3 regions of the Frankia alni ACN14a genome follow, and region 1 is predicted to be linked to each of the others. Evidence: predicted binding sites of a transcription regulator. Region 1 holds the regulator's gene; each other region holds the start of a gene.
What was found. Region 1 encodes LexA, which represses DNA repair genes until DNA is damaged. Its sites were predicted from a motif close to CGAACNNNNGTTCG; they were not measured.
Positions count from the first base shown of each region.

Region 1 (3,276 bases):
GACGCCCTGACGGCGTCCACTTTCGACAGATCCCTCATCGACCTCGCCGATGCGGATTCGGCGTACCTCTCGGGTTTCTATGACGATTCGGGAGACGGCTTCGACCTGGAGGAGCGCGCGGCACTGCGCCGTGTGCCCGGGCTGGCCACCGAGCTCGACGACGTCACCGAGGTCGAGTACCGCCAGCTTCGGCTGGAGCAGGTCGTCCTCATCGGAGTGTGGACGTCGGGTTCGCTGCGGTCGGCCGAGGCCTCCATGGCGGAGCTCGCCGCCCTCGCGACCACGGCGGGTTCGGTCGTGCTCGACGCGCTCGTGCAGCGTCGCGACCGGCCGGACGCGTCGACCTATGTCGGGTCCGGCAAGGCCCGCGAACTCGCCGAGGTCGTCGCCGCGACCGGCGCGGACACGGTGATCTGCGACGGCGAGCTCACCCCGGGCCAGCTGCGCCAGCTCGAGGAGGTCGTCAAGGTCAAGGTCATCGACCGGACGGCGCTCATCCTCGACATCTTCGCCCAGCACGCGACGTCCCGGGAGGGCAAGGCTCAGGTCGAGCTCGCCCAGCTCCAGTACATGCTGCCCCGCCTGCGTGGCTGGGGTGAGTCGATGTCCCGCGCTGCGGCCAGCGGCGGCGGACGTGCCCCCATCGGGACCCGTGGACCCGGCGAGACGAAGATCGAGACGGACCGCCGGCGACTGCGCGCCCGGATGGCACGCCTGCGCCGGGAGCTCGCCGGGATGGCGACCGTGCGGGAGACGAAGCGGTCGGCTCGCCGGCGCGGCGAGGTGCCCGCGGTGGCGATCGCCGGCTACACCAACGCCGGCAAGTCATCGCTGCTCAACCGTCTCACCGGCGCCGGCGTCCTCGTCGAGGACGCGCTGTTCGCCACGCTGGACCCGACCGTGCGGCGCGCGACCCTGCCGGACGGCCGGGCGTTCACCCTCACCGACACGGTCGGCTTCGTCCGGCACCTGCCGCACCAGATCGTCGAGGCGTTCCGCTCGACCCTGGAGGAGGTCGCCGACGCGGACCTCATCCTGCACGTCGTCGACGGCTCCGCTCCCGACCCGGCCGCCCAGATCTCCGCGGTGCGCGAGGTGCTCAACGACATCGACGCGGGCAACGTTGCCGAGTTGATTGTCGTGAACAAGGTTGACGCCACCGAGCCGACCGTCCTCGCCGGCCTGCGCCAGCTCGCGCCCGACGCTGTCTTCGTCTCGGCGCGCACGGGGGAGGGGTTGACCGCGCTCGTCGACGCCCTGTGCGCCCGGGTTCCCCACCCCGACGTGGAGATGAAGGTCCTCGTCCCCTACACGCGGGGCGATCTCGTCTCACGGGTGCACGCCCACGGCGAGGTGCTCGAGTTGGAGCACACCGCGGACGGCACCCGCCTGCTCGCGAGGGTGTCCCCGTCGCTCGCCGCGGAACTGCACGCCTTCCAGCCCTGATCCCAGCCCTGACCTGCCCTCAGCCCTGACCCATTCCCCCAGCCCTGGCCCGTCAGCCCTGTTCCCTCGGGACCGAGGCTGTCGGGACCGGGGCTGTCGGGACCGGGGCTGTCGGGACCGGCATTGACCCGCCGCCGACGGGCACGGCACGGCCGGTGGCACCTGTCCCGCGGTTCGTGGCAGCCGAACCGGCCGGCCGCCTCGCGCGGCCGGCCGTCCACGGTCAGATCCGGCGCAGCACGGCGACGATCCGCCCGAGGATCGTCGCCTCCTCGCCGGGGATGTCGCTGAACGTCGGATTCTCCGGGTGCAGCCAGATCTTCCCGTCGCGGACCCGTAGGCGCTTGACCGTCGCCTCGCCGTCGATCATCGCGGCGACGATCTCACCGTTGTCCGCGACCGGCTGCTGGCGCACCACCACCCAGTCGCCGTCACAGATCGCTGCATTGATCATCGACTCGCCGACGACCCGGAGCAGGAACAGAGTGCCCTCGCCGACGATCTCCTTCGGCAGGGGAAAGACGTCCTCGATCGCCTGCTCGGCCAGGATCGGCCCGCCGGCGGCGATCCGCCCGAGGACCGGCACGTAGGCCGCGGACCCCTCGCCGCCCACCCCGGCCGGCGCCGCCGCGGCGCCCGGGAACGTCGACACGACAGCCGCCGCGCCGGAATCGGCCTTGCGCCGTGGCCGGTCGGGGCTGAGCACCTCCATGGCCCGCGGACGGTTCGGGTCCCGGCGCAGGTAGCCCTTCTCCTCCAGCACCTTGAGCTGATGCGCCACGCTGCTCGTGCTGGTCAGCCCCACCGCCTCCCCGATCTCCCGCACGCTGGGCGGGTACCCGCGCCGTTCCACCTCGGCCCGGATGACCTCGAGCACCTTGCGCTGCCGGGGGGTCAGGCCGGCTGCGTCCGCGGGGTTTTCGGGAAAGGCCCGCACGTTGCCGCGGGCCCCGCCCCGGCGTGTACCCCTGCCTTGGCTGGTCATCGCCTACCGCTCTCCTCGTCGCCTACTCCGTCGCCGGTTGGTCGCCGCGCGGCCGCGCGCCGGACGTGCGCGCGGCTGACGGCCTCGCCCGGCGAGACCGGCACCCCCCACGGCACCCGGCTGTCCGCGACCGGGGGAAACCGCCCGGTGCAAACCTGATCGTCTCGACGGTAACCGCCCGGTCGCGGAATCTCAAACGTCTGTTCGAGCGTGTCCCTTTTCCTGGCGGGTCTCCGGTGCGACAATCGATCAGGAGTTCGATCGAACGGGAGTTCGTGGCGTCCGCGACCTGGTTCGGGGTGCCTGGGGAGGAAGCCGTGCACAGCGCGCACACCACGCAGGTGGTCGATCTGGCGGCTGCCCGGGAACGGGCGGCGCGCCGGGCCGGGAGATGGCCGGCGGGCGGTCCGGCGCGGGTGCGAGTGGCCCGGCCGGCCGCCGGGGTCGGTGCCGGGAGGCCGGTTCCGGGGGCGTGCCTGTCTCGTTCACCGGTTTCTCGCTCGCCGGTCTCTCGGTCGGCGGTGCGCCGTGGCGCCGGCGAGCCGCTGCCGCCGCTGCGGCTGACCCGCCGCGGCCGGGTTGTCGTGGTCGCCGTCGTCGCGCTGGCCCTCGCCGCGGTGCTGGTGGGCGTCCTGCCGCGCGCCTCGATCGCGTGGTCCGGCGAGCCGCCGCGGGGTCACCTGGTGCTCGCCGGAGAGACGCTGTGGGAGATCGCCGTTGCGCTCGACCCCGACGCCGACACCCGTGTCGTCGTGGATCGGCTGATGCGGATCAACCATCTCCCCTCGGTCGAGCTCACCCCCGGCCAGTTCCTGGTGCTGGGCTGACCCGCCGGTCGGGCGGTC
Region 1 is NC_008278.1:6,174,407-6,177,682, reverse strand. Features, by position in the region: gene hflX (GTPase HflX) at 1-1,446, shown strand, start outside; gene lexA (transcriptional repressor LexA) at 1,670-2,431, opposite strand; gene FRAAL_RS24825 (LysM peptidoglycan-binding domain-containing protein) at 2,953-3,258, shown strand.

Region 2 (3,276 bases), 1.7 Mb from region 1:
AGACGAGCACGAGGTTGTCCAGGCAGGTGGTTCCGTCGTCGGTCCAGTGCCGGATGTGGTGCGCCTGGCACCAGCTCGGCGGCCTGCTGCAACCGGGAAACGCGCAGCAACGGTCGCGAGCGACCAGGGCGCGGCGCAGGTCGGCCGGGACGGTGCGCTGCGTCCGGCCGACGTCGAGGGGAACGCTGTCCGCATTGAGCACGATGCGGCTGACTTCGGCATCGCAGGACAGCCGGCGTAGCACGGAGCGTGGTAGCGGCTGGCCCCAGCTCGTGGCCGCGGCAGGCCCGCCCCGGCCGACCAGCGTCGCCCAGGGGACGGTGACGGTCAGGTGGGGGCGCACACCGCCGGAGACGGGTACCGATGAGGCGTCGAGGGCGCGGTGCAGAAGCTCGACGAGAGCGTCGCCTCGGCGGCGGGCGGGGCTGCGGGGATCGGGGGTGCCGTCGACGGCGGGGCTGGGGGCGGCGAGGCTGTCGAGGGCGGTGCGCAGAAGAGCGGCGCCCTCGGCGTCAAGTTCGCCGGTGATCCGGGTCATCCCGTCGGCCAGGTCGGTGATCGACAGGTGGCGGCGCGACGTCGGATCGTCGCCGTCAGCACCACCGCCCGCGTTGCCCCCGCCGGCGTCGCCACCGCCGGGATTGTGATCACCTCCGTCGTCGTCGTCGCTGCTGCCGCCCTCGTCGCTGTTGCTGTCGTCGGCGGGGTCGGGGCTGTCGCCACCGGGGCTGGTGTCGACGTCGGTGAGCCGCTCGCGGATGTGGCGGCCGAGGAGGGCGAGATCGGCGGGATCGAAGGTGTCCGCGCAGCGGAGCAGGAGTGCTTCGGCTTCACGCCGCCTGGTGAGGTCCGCCCCGCGGGGGAGGGCGCGCAGCGCCGCGTGGATCGCGAAGGCCTGGTCGATGCTGATGGTGCCGGCGGTCAGGGCGGTGCCGGTGGCGGTGAGATCGCCGTCGACTGCCAGGGCGAGACCGAGCAGCCGCTGGGCCTCGCCGGGGCGGATCCGCAGCCGGGCGCGGAGTAACGCGGCCGTGCTGGTGGCACCCTCGCGTTGGGCGCTGCCGCGGCCGTGCAGCTCATTGATCAACCCCAGACGCAGCGCGGCGAGCCGGGCCAGCAACGCCGAGCAGTCCAGCACCGCGCTGTCCAGGTCGCCATCGGACAGGGACCAGCCGGGCATGTCCACCGCCTGTCCGACCAGCTCGTCGAGCTCGGACAGCGCTGTAAGCAGCCGTGGACAACCCCTCGGGTCGAGGCCGAAGGTGGGAGCCGGGCCGGCGTCGGATTCAGGATCGGAAGTGGCAGTGAGTCCGGGGGCGGGGACTGGGGTGGGAGCGGTGTCGCGGCCGGGGCTGGGGCCGTGCGTGTTCATGAGTCGACGGTAGATCCGCAGCCGCCAGATGTCGAACGTATGTTCGTCTCCGTGAGCGATGTGGGGCAGCGGCCTGCCGCAGGCCGCCAGCTCGGCCACATCCTCAAGGCTGCGACTGCCGGCGAGGAGGAAGGTGGAGGGTGAGGCCGTGCCCAGCACATTCGTCGCGCCGGGTACGGCCGCTGCGACTGTCGGCGAAGAACGAGGCCGGACGTCAGGAGCCGGGCCGGGCGGCGAGGGGCGGCCGGATGTCGCGGGGCCGAGGTGACGGTTGAGGGCGGGGCTCGGCTGGTGGTGGGGTGACGGTTGAGGGCGGGGGCGCATCCGGTGGCGAAGCGATCGGTCCGTGGTCGGTGGGGTCCGCGCAATCGTCGGTAATGTGGGCATGAATTTCCGACACTCGGCGGATAACCGTCGGAGTGGCGAGGGTGAAGGTGCACGGCCTACAGGGCCCGACCAAAAGGAACGTCCTTGTCAAGACGAGTGTTACCCCATGGTGGGGTGACGTCCACGGTCGATCTCCCGTAGCGTCGGGTTCACAGCATCGTGAATGAGTGATTCCAGGAAAGCCCCGAAAGGTGTTCCGGTGGAATGCCTGACCTTTACGGTGGCGTTCCGGCGGCGGCCCCGGTCGTGTGCACGGTCGGGGCCACGTGAGGCGATCGCTCGCGAAGCCACCGATGCTGACATGTGCCGCGGCTCGGTGAGGCAGGTCGGGTCGGGGCGTACCTCCCACAAAGGACGTGACCATGACAGTGATGGCCAGGTGGCGGACCCGCCGCCGACGGATCGCGACGACAACGGTGGCCGCGCTGCTGACCGTGACCGCCGCCGGGGTGGCCCAGCTCGCGACCGACTCGGCCGCCCAGGCCGCCACCCCCTCGGCAGCCAGCCCCACCGTGACCGGGCCCGTCACCGGCGGTAAGGGCGTCCCCGTGGTGGGAGCCACCGCCTTCGACTTAGGCAAGGTCGGGTACCGGCAGTCCGAGTACTTCCTCGCCGGCTCCGCGACCGCCTACCAGGCGTCGGGCACGCTGGGGTCGGACGGCAAGTGGACCGTGACCCCGGCCGCCACGGCGCCTTACACGACCCGGATCGTGGTCAACCGCCCGGCCGACGCGAAGAAGTTCAACGGCACCGTCGTCGTGGAATGGCTCAACGTCTCCGCCGGCTACGACGGAGCCCCGGACTGGACCGCCGCGCACAACCAGCTCATCCGGGACGGCTACGCCTGGGTCGGGGTGTCCGCGCAGGCGGTCGGGCTCAACGCCACCAAGAACGCCGACCCGGACCGCTACCAGGCGCTGTCCCACCCCGGTGACAGCTACTCGTACGACATCTTCTCCCAGACCGGTCAGGCAGTGCGGAAGTCGGCCGCAACGGTCCTCGGAGGGCTGAAGCCGAAGAAGGTGCTCGGCGACGGTGAGTCGCAGTCGGCCTTCCGGCTGACGACCTACGTCAACGCCATCCACCCGCTCGTCAACGTCTACGACGGGTACCTGCTGCACAGCCGCGCCGGCACCGCGAGCGCGCTGTCCCAGGCCCCGGAGCGTCCCGACATCGCCGCGCCGGCCGTCGTCCGGATCCGACCCGATCTCGCCGTCCCGGTCCTGACCTTCCAGACGGAGACGGACCTGCCGACCGGCCTGCTCGGCTACGTCGACGCCCGCCAGGACGACACCAACCGGTTCCGCCTGTGGGAGGTTGCGGGGACCGCCCACGCCGACGCCTACACCATCGGCATCGGGGCTACGGACGTCGGCGACGGGCAGGGCAGCGTCGCGGCGTTCAACGCGCTGCGTAACCCGCCGACCGGGGCCGCTGGCTTCTCCTGCGCCAAGCCGATCAACGCTGGCGAGCAGCAGTACGTCCTGCAGACCGCGTTCTCGCAGCTCAACCGGTGG
Region 2 is NC_008278.1:338,349-341,624, forward strand. Features, by position in the region: gene FRAAL_RS01400 (HNH endonuclease signature motif containing protein) at 1-1,372, opposite strand, end outside; gene FRAAL_RS01405 (alpha/beta hydrolase domain-containing protein) at 2,122-3,276, shown strand, end outside.
Region 2: FRAAL_RS01400 (HNH endonuclease signature motif containing protein) is a predicted target of LexA. The motif match lies at 1,405-1,418, and genes of this name have one in related genera.

Region 3 (3,276 bases), 2.5 Mb from region 1:
CTACGGCGGCTTCCGGACCGGCGACGGCGGCAGCGTGCAGCTCGGCGTGCAGAACGAGCGGGAGTGGCGGCGGTTCTGCGAGGAGGTGCTCCGCCGGCCCGAGCTGCTGGCCGACCCCCGCTACACGACGAACGCGGGCCGCGTCCGCCACCGCGATGCGCTGACCGCCGACGTCGAGGCGGCCCTGGCCGAGGTCAGCACCGAGCAGACCCTCGCCCGGCTGAACGAGGCGGGCATCGCCAACGGCCGGATCAACACCATCGGCGACCTGCTCGCCCACCCCCAGCTCGACGTGGGCGACCGCTGGCGGGAGGTGGACTCGCCGGTCGGCCCGTTGCGCGCGGTACGCCCGCCCGTCCGCATCAGCGGGGTGGACCCGGTGATGGGCCCCGTGCCCGCCGTCGGCGAGCACACCGACGCCCTGCTCGCCGAGCTCGGTTACGACCCTGCCGACACGGCTCGTCTGCGCGCCGCCGGTGCCGTCTGACCCGCCCTCGCCGTCTGACCCGCCGGTGCCGTCGTGAGTCGCTCGGCGAGCCGCACCTGTGAACGCATGCGCCGGGCAGGGACCCATCAACGCCGTCATGACGCAGTCCACGGCTGAGTCAGCGCGGTCTGACTCGTCACGCTGCCCGCTGATGTAGTCCGAGACGGACTCGGTGGCCCTTCGGCGCCGTCCGTGACCCGACAGCGCTGGTACCACCGGCGAGATGCGTCGCTGGCGTCTCCTGCAGCCCGTAGGGAGGCCCCGCGCAGGCGGCATCGTAGTGGTGCCTGGGTATGAGCAGGGCCGCCTGCGTCGAACTCGGCCTTGGTACGGATACTTGCCGTTGTGGTCGTCTGGTCCATGGCTAATTCCGCCTCACGATCTCCCGGGGTGGCGTAGCCCTTTCCTTCCGTGGGTGGAGGTGCTCTTTTCGTCGACGGGGCCTCCCCGCATCACTGGGAATTGGAGACGTTCCTGTCGCGGGGAGTTGTTCACTGCGAGTGCGCTTTCGGGCGGCGTCCCTGGGATATCGCAGCACGCTCACGCCCGCTTCGTCAAGTCCGACGGCATCGACTCTGTCGCCCTTAGCAGAATTACCTTGAAAATCAAGCGGTGGCGACGACGAGCGACACTCCTGCTCCGGCCGGCATGCGGTCTGCGTGGCCGCCAGGACGTCCATACCCAGGCGCCGTGACCACGATGACGGGTCCGCACCGTCGTTGAGGATCGCACCATTCGGCGGGTCGCGCCAGCTCGCAGCCCTCCGCGATCACGGCTCAGTGCATGGGGTTCCCCCTCTCCCGAGCCGGTCGGGTCCAGGCCGGTTGCCGGGGATCCCGCCGGGCCGGAGGAGCCGCACGCCGGTCCGGCAGGCAGGCTACACGAGCCCGTCTAGGTGTCCGTCTAGGTTGTGTCACCACGCCGGTCCTCGGCGCGAACATTCCTCAAGATGATTACGCATCCGAACATGTGTTCGACATCCGGCTGGTGCTCGTCTAGGCTTCTCGCATGGTCTCGAATCCGGAGTCTCCGAGCCGGCTTCATGCGCTGGCCGATGAATCGACGGCGATGTCCGCGCGGATAGATGCAATGGTCGACGGTCCGGTGTGGTCGCTGTCCGACGCGGGTCTGCTGGAATTGCTGCTGGCTTGTTCAGTGGCTTTGACGCGGCTGGCGGCCTTTCGTCTTCAGATTGTCGCCGAGGTGCACGGCCGTGGGTTGGCGCGGCGTGCTGGCGCCTGCGACACCGTCGCCTTGCTGCGCGAACGTCTGCGGGTCCGCGCGGCGGATGCCAGCCGTCTGGTCGATGTTGCGGTGGCCGTAGACGGTCCCTTGGCGGCGACGGGTAAGCGGCTGGGAGCGGGGGAGATCAGCGTCGAGCAGGCGCAGGTGATTGTGGCGGGCATGCGCTCGCTACCGACCACGGTCACCGTGGACGTGCGGCGACGGGCTGAAGCGTTTCTCCTGCGTCAGGCGGACGAGTTCGACCCGACCGCCCTGGCTCGCCTGGCCCGCCACCTCCGCGAGACCCTGGCCTGGGCTGACGCCCACTCCGGCGACGATACTCTCGACCCGGCTCCGGCCGGTGGCAGCGAGGATGACGACTCTGCTCGCGGCGAGCCCGGCGACGGCGAGGGTGGCAGTGACGGCGGGGGCGATGGTCAGTCCAGTGGCCCCGACGATGCTGCCGCTGCGGGAGGGGAGGACCCAGCGGGGCGGCGAAGATTGTCGATCTCCGAGTTGCCGGGCGGCATGACTCGAATCAGCGGCGAGCTCGACCCTGAAGCGGCAGCCCTGCTCCGCATCGCGCTGGACCCCCTCGCGGCGCCGCGCCCGGCCGTCGACGGTGCGCTCGACCCGCGTAGCCCCGCCCGCCGGCGCGCCGATGCCCTCGTCGACCTGGTCACCCGCACACTCGACGCCGCCATGCTGCCTGTGGGTGGCGGTGTTCGCCCGCATCTGACCGTGACGATCCCCTGGTCGACAATGGTCGGTCGATCCGGCGTGCCGGCGACGACTGGCTGGGGGCAGCCCCTGCCCCGCGAGGTCCTACGTCGCCTGGCCTGTGACGCATCGGTCAGCCGCATCATCCTCGACCCCGCCGGTGTCCCCCTCGATGTTGGTCGAACCCAGCGCACCGTCACCGCGGACATCCGCCGCGCGCTGGTCGCCCGCGACAACGGCTGCGCCTTTCCGACGTGCGATCGTCCGGCGAGCTGGACCGAGGCGCATCACATTCGACACTGGATCGTCGGGGGCCACACCTCGCTGGACAACTGCGTGCTCCTCTGTGGCCATCACCACCGGGTCATCCACCACCAGGGTTGGACCGTTCGGCTCGGGCCCGACCGACGCCCCGAATTCCTGCCTCCGGCCTGGATCGACGCCAGCCGCACCCCTCGCCGAAACCCCTACTCACGTCATCCGCACGACCTGATCTACGGCATCGCCGCCGGATGACGATCGACACGCGCAGTCCACTCAGTTCCCAGGAGCTCGGCGGCAGCCGGGGCACTGCCGGCCGTCGCGAGCGTGCGGGATCGTGGTGCCGAGCGACCCCGCACGCTCGCCGACGGTGCGAGCCCTCCGCTGCGTTTCTGCCGTCAGCGCAGCGGGTTGGGGCGCTGGACGAGCTGACGGGCGATGACGTTGCGCTGGATCTCGTTGGTTCCCTCGCCGACGATCATCAGCGGGGCGTCACGGAAGTACCGCTCGACGTCGAACTCGGTCGAATAGCCGTAGCCGCCGTGGATGCGGATCGCGTCGAGCGTCACCGTCGCCGCCATCTC
Region 3 is NC_008278.1:3,697,439-3,700,714, forward strand. Features, by position in the region: gene FRAAL_RS14895 (CaiB/BaiF CoA transferase family protein) at 1-487, shown strand, start outside; gene FRAAL_RS14900 (HNH endonuclease signature motif containing protein) at 1,496-2,947, shown strand; gene FRAAL_RS14905 (acyl-CoA dehydrogenase family protein) at 3,091-3,276, opposite strand, start outside.
Region 3: FRAAL_RS14900 (HNH endonuclease signature motif containing protein) is a predicted target of LexA. The motif match lies at 1,450-1,463, and genes of this name have one in related genera.